2 regions of the Pseudonocardia sp. TMWB2A genome follow, and region 1 is predicted to be linked to the other one. Evidence: riboswitches for the same ligand, from Rfam matches in the RefSeq annotation. Region 1 holds a riboswitch; the other holds the start of a gene.
The links. A riboswitch is a leader RNA that binds a small molecule or an ion and turns the genes downstream of it on or off. The one in region 1 is predicted to bind glycine.
Positions count from the first base shown of each region.

Region 2: linked by a shared signal. The riboswitch ahead of gcvP (aminomethyl-transferring glycine dehydrogenase) and the one ahead of gcvT (glycine cleavage system aminomethyltransferase GcvT) in region 1 are both predicted to bind glycine.

Region 1 covers NZ_QKQY01000001.1:162,696-168,639, forward strand. The annotation lists gene DMP17_RS00775 (NAD(P)H-binding protein) at 1-572, shown strand, start outside; gene DMP17_RS00780 (DUF3008 family protein) at 718-906, opposite strand; glycine riboswitch at 1,096-1,189, shown strand; gene gcvT (glycine cleavage system aminomethyltransferase GcvT) at 1,344-2,528, shown strand; gene gcvH (glycine cleavage system protein GcvH) at 2,532-2,903, shown strand; gene gcvPA (aminomethyl-transferring glycine dehydrogenase subunit GcvPA) at 3,063-4,421, shown strand; gene gcvPB (aminomethyl-transferring glycine dehydrogenase subunit GcvPB) at 4,418-5,944, shown strand, end outside.
Region 2 covers NZ_QKQY01000002.1:3,774,718-3,780,661, forward strand. The annotation lists gene DMP17_RS32220 (bifunctional nuclease family protein) at 1-204, shown strand, start outside; gene DMP17_RS32225 (MerR family transcriptional regulator) at 477-1,055, shown strand; gene DMP17_RS32230 (YiaA/YiaB family inner membrane protein) at 1,066-1,365, opposite strand; glycine riboswitch at 1,439-1,533, shown strand; gene gcvP (aminomethyl-transferring glycine dehydrogenase) at 1,702-4,593, shown strand; gene DMP17_RS32240 (chloride channel protein) at 4,646-5,944, shown strand, end outside.

The DNA.
Region 1 (5,944 bases):
GCACGCCGAGCGGCATAAGCGGCGCAAATTATAACGAACAAGTGGCCCCTGTGGAGGAATGGCCCGCACTGGTTGCGGCGATCCAGCCCGATTGCATCATCTCCGCGCTCGGCACGACCTGGCGATTGGCGGGCAAATCCGAAGAGGCGTTCCGCGCGGTCGACCAGCACCTGGTGCTGGCGGTGATGGCGGCGGCGCGCGGGGCAGGGGCGCGCCATGCGATTTCTGTGTCCTCGGTCGGCGCCGATGCCAGCACCCGCACTTTCTATCTGCGCGTCAAGGGCGAGGTCGAGCAAAGTCTGGCCGCGCTCGGCTTTGACCGTCTCGACCTGATGCGCCCCGGATTACTGCGCGGCGAACGCGGCAGCGAGCGACGGGTCGGCGAACGGCTGGGCATTTTGCTCAGCCCGATCACCGATGCGGTGATGGGCTTCGTCCCGCTGCGCCGCTATCGCTCGGTGGATTCAGCCGTAGTAGCGGCCGCGATGGCAACGCTGGTGGACCGCGCATCGGAAGGCAGCTTCGTGCATGAAAATGACGATATAGCGGCGCTGGCGAAGCGGATTAAGTAATAGGCGGCTTATATATAAAAACCGCGTCATACCCGCGAAGGCGGGTATCCATCTCCCGCCCTCACCTTAAAACGGGCGATCAGGAGATGGATCCCCGGTCAAGCCGGGGATAACGAATGAGTAGGGAAGGGAGTAGCTACCCCCCTCAATCCTCATCCACATGGTCGGGCAGGTCTTCCGTCTTGGTGCTGGCAAGCTCGTCCAGTTCCTTTTCGGTCATGCTTTCATACATTTGTTTCGACGCGCCCTGAAGCTCGGACACTTTGGTTTCGCCGCGTTTGGCGCTGAGCGCGGCACCGGCGGCGCGCTGCTGGGCTTTGGATTTGGCGGGCATGGCATAATCTCCTTCTCTTTCTTTCCAACGCGGACAAAGGCGAAAAGGTTGCGGGGCGCTCCGGCCCGTTTCCGCCACTGCGCGGCATATGGGCGGCTTTTTTGCGATATTGGCCCCAAGGCGGATTGACTCGACTCTGTATGGCCTTCATGGGCGGGGACAAGTCGCTGCCTTTTTTGAACGAAGGCAGATGGAAATGCGGGAGAGCGGGAGGCTTTGACCTCTCCACCGAAGGAGCAACCGCCCCGGAAACTCTCAGGTCACAAGGGACCGCATTATCCTGTCGGCACTCTGGAAAGCGGATGGCGCGCGTGCGGGCTATCCCACCGAAGGGGTAACTTTTTGGGCCTGACGGTCCTCAAAGGAAAACTCTCAGGTTCCCGTGACAGAGGGGGCATAGCTTGGGCTTGCGGCACCGGTGCGCGCAAGGACGCTATGTGACCGACGGAGAGTGTGTGATGAGCGACGATACTATAACTGAAGGCGAAGAAGCGGTCGCACTGGAAGTGCTGACCCTGCCGCTCGACGCATGGCACCGTGCCAAGGGTGCGCGCATGGTCGAATTTGCGGGCTATCATATGCCGATCCAATATGAAGGCATTATGGCCGAACATTTATGGACCCGCGAAAATGCGGGGCTGTTCGATGTGAGCCATATGGGCCAACTCCAGATTGCGGGTGAAGGCGCTGCAGAAGCGTTGGAAACGCTCGTGCCGGGCGACATTAGCGTGCTGAAACCGGGGCGGATGCGCTATTCGCTGTTGCTCAATGAAGAGGGTGGCATTTTGGATGATCTGATGATCACCAATGCGGGCGACCATCTGTATGTCGTGGTGAACGGCGCGGTGAAGCATGACGATATTGCCCATTTGCGCGAAGAATTGCCCGACGATATTACGCTCAACTATGACGAAGATGCAGCCTTGCTTGCCTTGCAAGGTCCGAAAGCGGTCGAGGTTCTGACGCGATTGGGCATCAAGCCTGCGGTTGACGGCCTCCCCGATGTGGGCGGGCTCGTCTTCATGCAGGCCGGGCCTTATGAATGGAACGGTGTGCCTTTGGGCATCAGCCGGTCGGGCTATACAGGCGAGGACGGTTTTGAAATTTCACTGCCCGCCGCTGCCGCCGAAGCCTTTGCCGATGCGCTTACCGCAGCGCCCGAAGTCAAGCCGGTCGGTCTTGGCGCGCGCGACAGTTTGCGGCTTGAAGCGGGCCTCCCGCTCTACGGCCATGACCTCAGCCCCGAAACCGATCCGGTCGAAGCCGATCTTGGTTTTGCCATCTCCAAGCGCCGCCGCTTGGAAGGCGGTTTTCCGGGTGCGGTCGATATTCTTGCCGAACTGGTCGATGGCGCCAAGCGCAAGCGCGTGGGCCTGACGCTTGAAGGCAAACAACCGGCGCGGGAAGGCGCGGATATTTATGCGGGCGGCCATCATGTCGGCGTCGTGACGTCGGGCGGTTTTGCGCCGAGCGTCGGTGGTCCCATCGCGATGGGCTATGTCGCCACCGAACAATCGCATCCCGGCACGATTTTGGAAATTGAAGTGCGCGGCAAGCGGCTCATGGCAACCGTGGTTCCCATGCCGTTCGTACCGCACAAATATGTGAGGAAGGCAGTCTGAATTATGGCACGTTATTTTACCGATGAACATGAATGGCTTGACGTAACCGGCGACGAAGCGACGGTCGGCATTACCGACTATGCACAAAGCCAGCTCGGCGACATCGTGTTCGTCGAAGTCCCCGAAGCAGGCAAGGATGTGAAGAAAGGCGAAGACGCCGCGGTCGTGGAATCGGTGAAAGCCGCGTCCGACGTTTATGCCCCGCTTGATGGCACCATCACCGAAGGCAATGCAGCGCTGGGCGATGATCCGAGCCTCGTCAACACCGACCCCGAAGGCGAAGGCTGGTTCTTCAAACTGACGCTCGCGGATAAAAGCCAGCTCGACGGCCTGATGAACGAGGCCGCCTACAAGGATTTCATCGCGAGCCTGTAAGGCGAAGAAAAGCCCCTCTCCTTCAGGGGAGGGGTTGGGGTGGGGTTCGTCCGCAAACGCAACGCGGGCCGACAAACCCCACCCCACACGCCTAATTCGCATACGCTCATAAGGCTAAATTGCCCCTCCCCTAAAGGAGGGGGTTAGGAACCAGAACCCATGCGTTACCTCCCCCTGACCGACACCGACCGCAAGGCGATGCTCGATGTGATCGGCGCAAAGTCGGTCGATGACCTGTTTGTCGATGTGCCCGCCGAAGCGCGGCTTAGCGGCACGATTGAAGGCTTGCCCGATCATGCCAGCGAAATGGCGGTCGAGCGCCATATGAAGCGGCTTGCGGGTCAGAATATGGTCGCGGGCGACGTGCCGTTTTTCTTGGGCGCCGGGGCCTATCGCCACCATGTGCCTGCGTCGGTCGATCATCTGATCCAGCGCGGCGAGTTTCTGACCGCCTACACGCCTTACCAGCCCGAAATCGCGCAAGGGACGCTGCAAGTCCTGTTCGAATTCCAGACGCAAGTCGCGCATCTGTTCGGCTGCGACGTCGCGAACGCCTCCATGTATGATGGCTCGACCGCTTGTTATGAAGCGATCAGCATGGCGGGCCGCGTGACGCGCCGCAAAAAGGCGGTGCTGTCTTCGGGACTTCACCCGCATTATGTGTCGGTTGCCGAAACGATGGCGAAATTTACCGGCGACACGCTGGACGTTGCCGCGCCCGAACTGGTCGCAGACACCGATACCGAGCGGCTGCTTGGCGCGATCGACAAGGATACAAGCTGCGTCGTCGTCCAATATCCCGATATTTTGGGCCGTATTACCGACCTTACCCCGATTGCCGATAAGGCGCATGAAATGGGCGCGCTGCTCATCGCGGTCGTGACCGAGCCGGTCGCACTTGGCGCGATTGAAGCGCCGGGCCATATGGGCGCGGACATTGTTGTCGGCGAAGGCCAATCGCTGGGCGTGGGCTTGCAATTTGGCGGGCCCTATGTCGGCCTGTTTGCGACCAAGGAAAAATATGTGCGCCAGATGCCGGGGCGCTTGTGCGGCGAAACGGTGGACGCAAGCGGCAAGCGCGGTTTTGTGCTGACGCTGTCGACCCGCGAGCAGCATATCCGCCGCGAAAAGGCGACCTCGAACATCTGCACTAACTCGGGGCTGTGCGCGCTGGCGTTCAGCATCCACATGACTTTGCTCGGCGAGCGGGGGCTGACCGAATTGGCGGCGCTCAACCATGCGCTGGCGTGTGATGCGGCGGACCGCTTGGCCAAGGTGCCGGGTGTGAAGCTGTTGAATGACAGCTTCTTCAACGAATTTACGCTGGTGCTCCCTAAGGAAGCGCGCCCGGTTGTGCGCGAACTGGCGGAGCGTGACATTTTGGGCGGCGTGTCCTTGGGGCGGCTTTATCCCACAGTGTCGGCACTCGAAAACGGGTTGCTCGTTGCCGTCACCGAAACCACCACAGCGGAAGATGTCGAAGCCTTTGCCGTAGCGCTTGAGGAGGTGCTGAAATGAGCGAACTGAACGCAAGCGGATGGCGCCCCGAAATGGGCGGCGCTGACGAACTGACCGGCCCCGAAACCTTCACCGGTAACAAGGCGCTGATGCTCGACGAGCCGCTGATTTTTGAAATTGGCAGCCGCACGACCACGGGCGTGGATTTTGACCAAATCTCCCCTCCCCTTCAGGGGAGGGGCCGGGGGTGGGGCCTGTCGGAAAGCTCGGCCTCCGTCAACAACCCCCACCCCAACCCCTCCCCTGAAGGGGAGGGGCTTAATAGGTTGGGAAGTTTGGCCCGCAAAAACCCGATCAATCTGCCCGGCCTGTCGGAATCCGAAACGGTGCGCCATTATACGCGCCTCAGCCGCCAGAATTACGGGATTGATCTGGGCTTTTTCCCGCTCGGTTCCTGCACGATGAAGCACAACCCGCGCCTCAATGAAAAGGTTGCGCGGATGCCGGGCTTTGCGGATATTCACCCGCTCCAGCCGGTCGATACGGTGCAAGGCGCCCTCGGCGTCATCAATGAACTGGCAGTGTGGCTCATCAAACTGACCGGCATGCACGGCGTGGCGATGACCCCCAAAGCGGGCGCGCATGGCGAGCTTTGCGGCATCCTTTGTATCCGCGCCGCATTGGAAGCGCGCGGCGATGCGCGCTCGGTCATCCTTGTGCCGGAAAGCGCGCATGGCACCAACCCCGCGACCGCCGCTTTTGCCGGCTATAAGGTCGAAAATATCCCCGCAACACCCGAAGGCCGTGTCGACATCAAGGCGCTTGAATCGCGTCTTGGTCCCGATGTTGCGGCGGTGATGATCACCAACCCCAACACCTGCGGCCTGTTCGAGCGCGACATGAAGCGCATTTCGGACATGGTCCATGCGGCGGGCGGGTTTGTCTATTGCGACGGCGCGAACTTCAACGCCATCGTCGGCCGCGTGCGTCCGGGCGATTTGGGTGTCGATGCGATGCACATCAATCTCCACAAAACCTTCTCCACCCCGCATGGCGGCGGCGGTCCGGGTTCGGGACCGGTGGTGCTCTCCGAAGCCTTGTCGCCGTTCGGTCCGCTCCCCTTCACCGCGCGCTATGAGGACGGCCATATCCGGCTCATCGAGGAAGAAAATGCCGCGGAAGAGCATCCGCAGACGTTCGGCCGTATGTGCGCCTTCCACGGGCAGATGGGCATGTTCACCCGCGCGCTCGCTTATATTATGAGCCACGGCGCGGACGGGTTGAAACAGGTCAGCGAGGATGCGGTCTTGAACGCCAACTATATCCTGCGCTCGATGGAAGATATGCTCGACGCGCCGTTCGCACCGTCAGGGCCGTGTATGCACGAAGCGATCTTCTCGGACAAAGGCTTTGCCGAGGGCTTTTCGACGCTTGATGTGGCGAAGGGACTGATCGACGAAGGCTATCACCCGATGACCATGTATTTCCCGCTGGTGGTGCATGGCGCGATGCTGATCGAGCCGACCGAAACCGAATCCAAGCGCGTGCTGGACCAATTTATCGGCGCGCTGCGTTCGGTGGTG
Region 2 (5,944 bases), on a different contig from region 1:
GACGGCGGCGTCACGGTGTCCGCGCGGCCGAGCGACTCGATCGCGCTGGCGCTGCGCACCGGCGTTCCGGTCCACGCCGACGAGAGCGTCCTCGCCGAGGCGGGGCTCGTCATCCCCGACGAGCAGGAGGACGAGGTCGAGAAGTTCCGCGAGTTCCTCGACTCCGTGTCGCCGGAGGACTTCCGCGGGGCCCAGCCGGGCTGATCCGTCCGGGTGACCACCGCCGTCACCCGGTGGTGGGACCGGATGGACCACGGTTCGACCGTTCACCGACGTCACCGACCGTTCGGCGGCTGTACGCCCTCCGTACCCGGCAACCCGGGCGGGTGTCCGGTACGCCCGGGTCGGCGAGCCGCGTTGACCACCTCGGCCACTGGGCCTACCGTCATCACGACTGATGACATCCGTGGAACTCACCACTACCCAGAGTCACATGGTAGGGGAGGGCCACGGTCCCGACCGAGGGAGACCGCGCGGTGCAGACGCCACCACCCGAGGGGCCGGGTCAGGGAGAGCTGTTCCCGGACCCGCTCGTCGGTGAGGGGCTCGACGGGGTGACCGACCGCCTGGTCGGCTTCCGCGGGCCGACCGCGTGCCAGGTCGTCGGCATCACCTACCGGCAGCTGGACTACTGGGCCCGCACCGGGCTGGTCGTGCCGTCGATCCGCGGGGCCGCCGGGTCGGGCAGCCAGCGGCTGTACTCCTTCAAGGACGTCCTCGTCCTCAAGATCGTGAAGCGGCTGCTCGACGCCGGTGTCTCGCTGCAGAACATCCGGATCGCCGTCGAGCACCTGCGCCGGCGCGGGATCCGCGACCTGGCCGGCATCACCCTGTTCTCCGACGGCACCACCGTCTACGAGTGCACCTCCCCGGAGGAGGTCGTCGACCTGCTGCAGGGCGGCCAGGGCGTGTTCGGGATCGCGGTGTCCGGGGCGATGCGCGAGATCTCCGGCGTCATCAAGGACTTCCCGGCCGAGCGGGCCGACGGCGGCACCGTCGACGAGGCCCCCGAGGACGAGCTGGCCCGCCGCCGCGCGCGCCGCGCGATCTCCTGACCGGACCCGGTCAGGCCACGGCCCGGAACGGGTCGTGCTCGGCCAGGAGCTTCTCCATCCGCGCCTGGTCGACCCGGTTGACCACGGTCAGGCTGTCCTGCCGGTCCCGGACGCACTTCGCGAGGGTGAACGCCGAGGTGATCGCGTACAGCACGGCGATCGCGAGGAACGCCTTCACCCACCCGTCGACGGGCAGGTAGACGGTCCCGACGACGACGGCCGCGAGCGACACGCCGAAGGACAGCATCGCCTGCGTGTGGAACGCGGCGGTGGTGGCCGGGGTGGTGTTCGGAGCGCTGGTGTTCGACATGGCAGGAAGTGTGACGAGCCGGCGCAGGCGGCGACGCCGCAGAACTACGCAGGTAGGCTGGCCCGGTAGTCGTCGACGCCGTGCGGGAGAGCCCCGGGGAACGTGCCCGGGCGCCGAAGGAGCAACCCCTTCCCGGAATCTCTCAGGCACACGGACCGCGCGGTCGAGGCGCCTCTGGAAAGCGACGGGTCGCACACGCACGCGAGGCACCCGTCCGCCGACGGGGAAAGCCGGAAGCCTCCGGTGAATCTCTCAGGCGCCCGTTCCGCGGGTACGGACAGAGGGGGAGGGGCGAGTTGCCCTGCCCCGATCCGCCCGACGACCTCCGGAGGCGCCGTGAGCCCGACGTCCGAGCACCGTCCCACCCTCGCCGAGCTGGAGCGGGGGCTCCCGTTCGCCGAGCGCCACATCGGGCCCCGGCCCGGTGACCTGGCCCGGATGCTGGAGGTGCTGGGCGTCGACTCCCTCGAAGCGCTCGCCGCCCGCGCGCTGCCCGACACCATCCGCGACGACGGACCGGTCGGCGCGTCGCTGCCCGCGCCGGTGGGCGAGGCCGAGATGCTCGCCGAGCTCCGCGAGCTGGCCGGGCGCAACACCGTCACCGTCCCGATGATCGGCTACGGCTACCACGGCACCCGCACCCCGTCGGTGATCCGCCGCAACGTGCTGGAGAACCCGGCCTGGTACACCGCGTACACGCCGTACCAGCCCGAGATCAGCCAGGGCAGGCTCGAGGCCCTGCTGACCTTCCAGACGATGGTGTCCGACCTGACCGGGCTGCCGGTCGCCGGTGCCTCGCTGCTCGACGAGGCCACCGCCGCCGCCGAGGCGATGACGCTGCTGCGCCGGGCCAACCGCTCGACCAGCCCGCGGTTCGTCGTCGACGCCGACACCGGGGCCCAGACCGTGGACGTGCTGCGCACCCGCGCCGAGCCGCTCGGCATCGAGCTGGTCGTCGCCGACCTCGGCGACGGCGTGCTGCCCGAGGGCGAGTTCTTCGGGGTGCTGCTGTCCTACCCGGGCGCGTCGGGCCGGGTCGCCGACCCGTCGGCGCTGGTCGAGGCCGCGCACGGGCGCGGGGCGCTCGTCGCCGTCGCGGCGGACCTGCTGGCCCTGACCCTGCTCACCCCGCCCGGGGAGCTCGGCGCGGACGCCGCAATCGGGTCCACCCAGCGCTTCGGGGTGCCGCTCGGCTTCGGCGGCCCGCACGCGGGCTACCTCTCGGTCGGGCAGAAGCATGCCCGTCAGCTGCCGGGACGCCTGGTCGGGGTCTCCCGCGACGCCGACGGCCACTACGCCCTGCGCCTCGCGCTGCAGACCCGTGAGCAGCACATCCGCCGGGAGAAGGCCACCTCCAACATCTGCACCGCGCAGGTCCTGCTCGCGGTCATGGCCGCCTGCTACGGGGTGCACCACGGCCCGGACGGGCTCCGCGAGATCGCCACCCGCACCCACCGGATGGCCGCGGTGCTCGCCGCCGGTCTGCGCTCGGGCGGGGTGGAGATCGTCCACGACGCGTTCTTCGACTCCGTGCTCGCCCGCGTCCCCGGCCGCGCCGACGCCGTCGTCGCCGCCGCGCACGACGCCGGGATCGCGCTGCGCCGCGCCTCGGACGACGAGGTCGGCGTCGCCACCTCGGAGATCACCACCGTGGCGCACCTGCACGCGGTGTGGGCGGCGTTCGGCGTCACCGGGGTGGACGTGGCCGCGCTCGACGGGGACACCGCCGACGCGCTGCCCGCGGGCCTGCGCCGTGCGAGCGAGTACCTCACGCATTCGACGTTCCACGAGTTCCGGTCCGAGACCGCGCTGATGCGCTGGCTGCGCCGCCTCGCCGACGCCGACCTCGCGCTGGACCGCACGATGATCCCGCTGGGCTCGTGCACCATGAAGCTCAACGCCGCCGCCGAGATGGAGGCGGTGACCTGGCCGCAGTTCGCCGACCTGCACCCGCTCGCGCCGGAGTCCGACACCGCCGGCACCCGGGAGATGATCGACCAGCTGGAGACCTGGCTGGCCGACCTCACCGGCTACGCCGCGGTGTCGCTGCAGCCCAACGCGGGCAGCCAGGGCGAGCTCGCCGGGCTGCTCGCCATCGCCGCGTACCACCGCAGCCGCGGTGAGACCGACCGCGACGTCTGCCTGATCCCGGCCTCCGCGCACGGCACCAACGCCGCCTCGGCGATCATGGCCGGGCTGCGGGTGGTCGTCGTCGGGACCGCACCGGGCGGCGACGTCGACCTCGACGACCTGCACGCGAAGATCGCCGAGCACGGCGACCGGCTCGCCGCGTTGATGATCACCTACCCGTCGACGCACGGCGTCTACGAGGCCGGGGTCCGCGACGTGTGCGCCGCGGTGCACGACGCCGGCGGCCAGGTGTACGTCGACGGCGCCAACCTCAACGCGCTGGTCGGGGTCGCCCGTCCGGGGGCCTTCGGCGGCGACGTCAGCCACCTCAACCTGCACAAGACCTTCTGCATCCCGCACGGCGGCGGTGGGCCGGGCGTGGGCCCGGTCGCGGTGGCCGAGCACCTGGCGCCGTTCCTGCCCGGGCGCACGCCCCGGTCCGACGGCGGTGTCGGCCCGGTGTCCGCCGCCCGCTTCGGTTCGCCCGGCGTCCTGCCGATCTCCTGGGCCTACCTGCGGATGATGGGCCTGGACGGGATGCGCCGCGCCACGTTGACCGCGGTGGCGGCCGCCAACTACGTCGCCACCCGGCTGCGGGAGCACTTCCCGGTTCTCTACGCGGGCGCCGACGGCACGGTCGCCCACGAGTGCATCCTCGACCTGCGCACGCTGACCAAGGAGACCGGGGTGACCGTCGACGACGTCGCCAAGCGGCTCATCGACCACGGCATCCACGCCCCGACCATGTCCTTCCCGGTGGCCGGGACGCTGATGGTCGAGCCCACCGAGTCCGAGGACCTCGCCGAGATCGAGCGGTTCGTCGCCGCGATGGTGTCGATCCGCGGCGAGATCGACCGCGTCGCCGCGGGGGAGTGGCCCGCCGAGGACAACCCGCTGCGGAACGCCCCGCACACCGCGGCCTGTCTGGCCGACGACAAGTGGGACCACCCGTACCCGCGGGAGCTGGCCGCGTACCCGACCGGGGTCACCCCGGGCGTGCACGACCGGAAGGTGTGGCCGCCGGTGCGCCGGATCGACGGTGCCCACGGCGACCGGAACCTGGTCTGCTCCTGCCCGCCGCCGGACGCCTTCGCCTGAGCGCGGACCACCCGTCGGGAGGGTGTCCGGACAGGGCGGGGATCATGGCGGGGTGTCACGCCGACCGAGTGAGCGCCTCCGGGTCCCCGCCCCCGTCCTGCGGACGCGCGTCGGGTCGAAGCGGGCCGCGACCGACCAGCCCAACGTCACCGGCGACGGCGCGTCGCCGCTGACCGTCCGGTTCTGGCTGCTGCTCGTCGTGACCGGGGTCGCCGCCGGGCTGTCCGGGATCGTGCTGATGGCGCTGCTGCACGCGGTGTCGGACCGGGCCTGGGGGGCCGGGGCGGCGGAGGGGTTCCAGGCGGCGGTCGAGCGGGCCGACGCCTGGGGGCGGGTGTGGCCGCTGCTGGTGGCCGGGCTCGTCGCCGGGGTCGGCGGGTACCTGCTGCGCCGGTTCGTCCCCGGCCGCACCGACGTCGACGACGCGATCTGGACCGGCGACGCGCGGCTCGGGGTGCGCCGCAGCACCGGCACCGCGGCGCTGTCGGAGGTCGTGGTCGGGCTCGGCGCCTCGCTCGGCCGGGAGGCCGCGCCCAAGCTGATGGGCGGGGTGTGGGGCGCGGTCCTGGCCGGCTGGGGCGGATTGTCGCTCGAGCAGCGACGGCTGCTGGTCGCCTGCGGCGCCGGGGCCGGGCTGGCCTGCGTCTACGACGTGCCGCTGGGCGGGGCGCTGTTCACCGCCGAGGTGCTCGTCGGCACCGTGCGGCTGCCGGTGGTGCTGCCCGCGCTGGCCTGCACCGCGACCGCCACCGTCGTCGCCTGGCTGTACCTGCCCGCCGGGCCGCTCTACCCGGGCCTCCCGGTCCCGGCGACGACGCCGTCGCTGCTGGTGTGGGCGGTGCCCGCGGGCGTGCTGATCGGGGTGCTCGCGACCGGCTGGGTCCGGCTGATCGGGTTCGTGTCGCACCACGGACCCCGGCGGACGTGGTGGCGGATCGCCGCCCCGGTCGTCGCGTTCGGGCTGCTCGGTGTGGCCGGGCTGGCGTTCCCGCAGCTCTACGGCAACGGTGCGGACCTGGCCGAGCAGGCCTTCCTCGGCGGCGGGGCGCTGCTGCTGTTCGCGGCGCTGGCCGTGCTGAAGCCGCTGGTCACGGCGGTGTGCCTGGGCAGCGGCGCGTCCGGAGGGCTGTTCACCCCGACTCTGTGCACCGGCGCGGTGCTCGGGGCCGCGCTCGGCGGGGCCTGGTCGGCGCTGTGGCCGGGCACCCCGGTCGGCACGTTCGCCCTGGTCGGGGCGGCCGCGATGATCGGGGCCGGGATGCAGGCGCCGCTGGCCGGTCTGGTGCTGGTGCTGGAGCTGACCGGCACCGGGTTCGCGATCGCCGTCCCGCTGGTCGCCGCGACGCTGGTG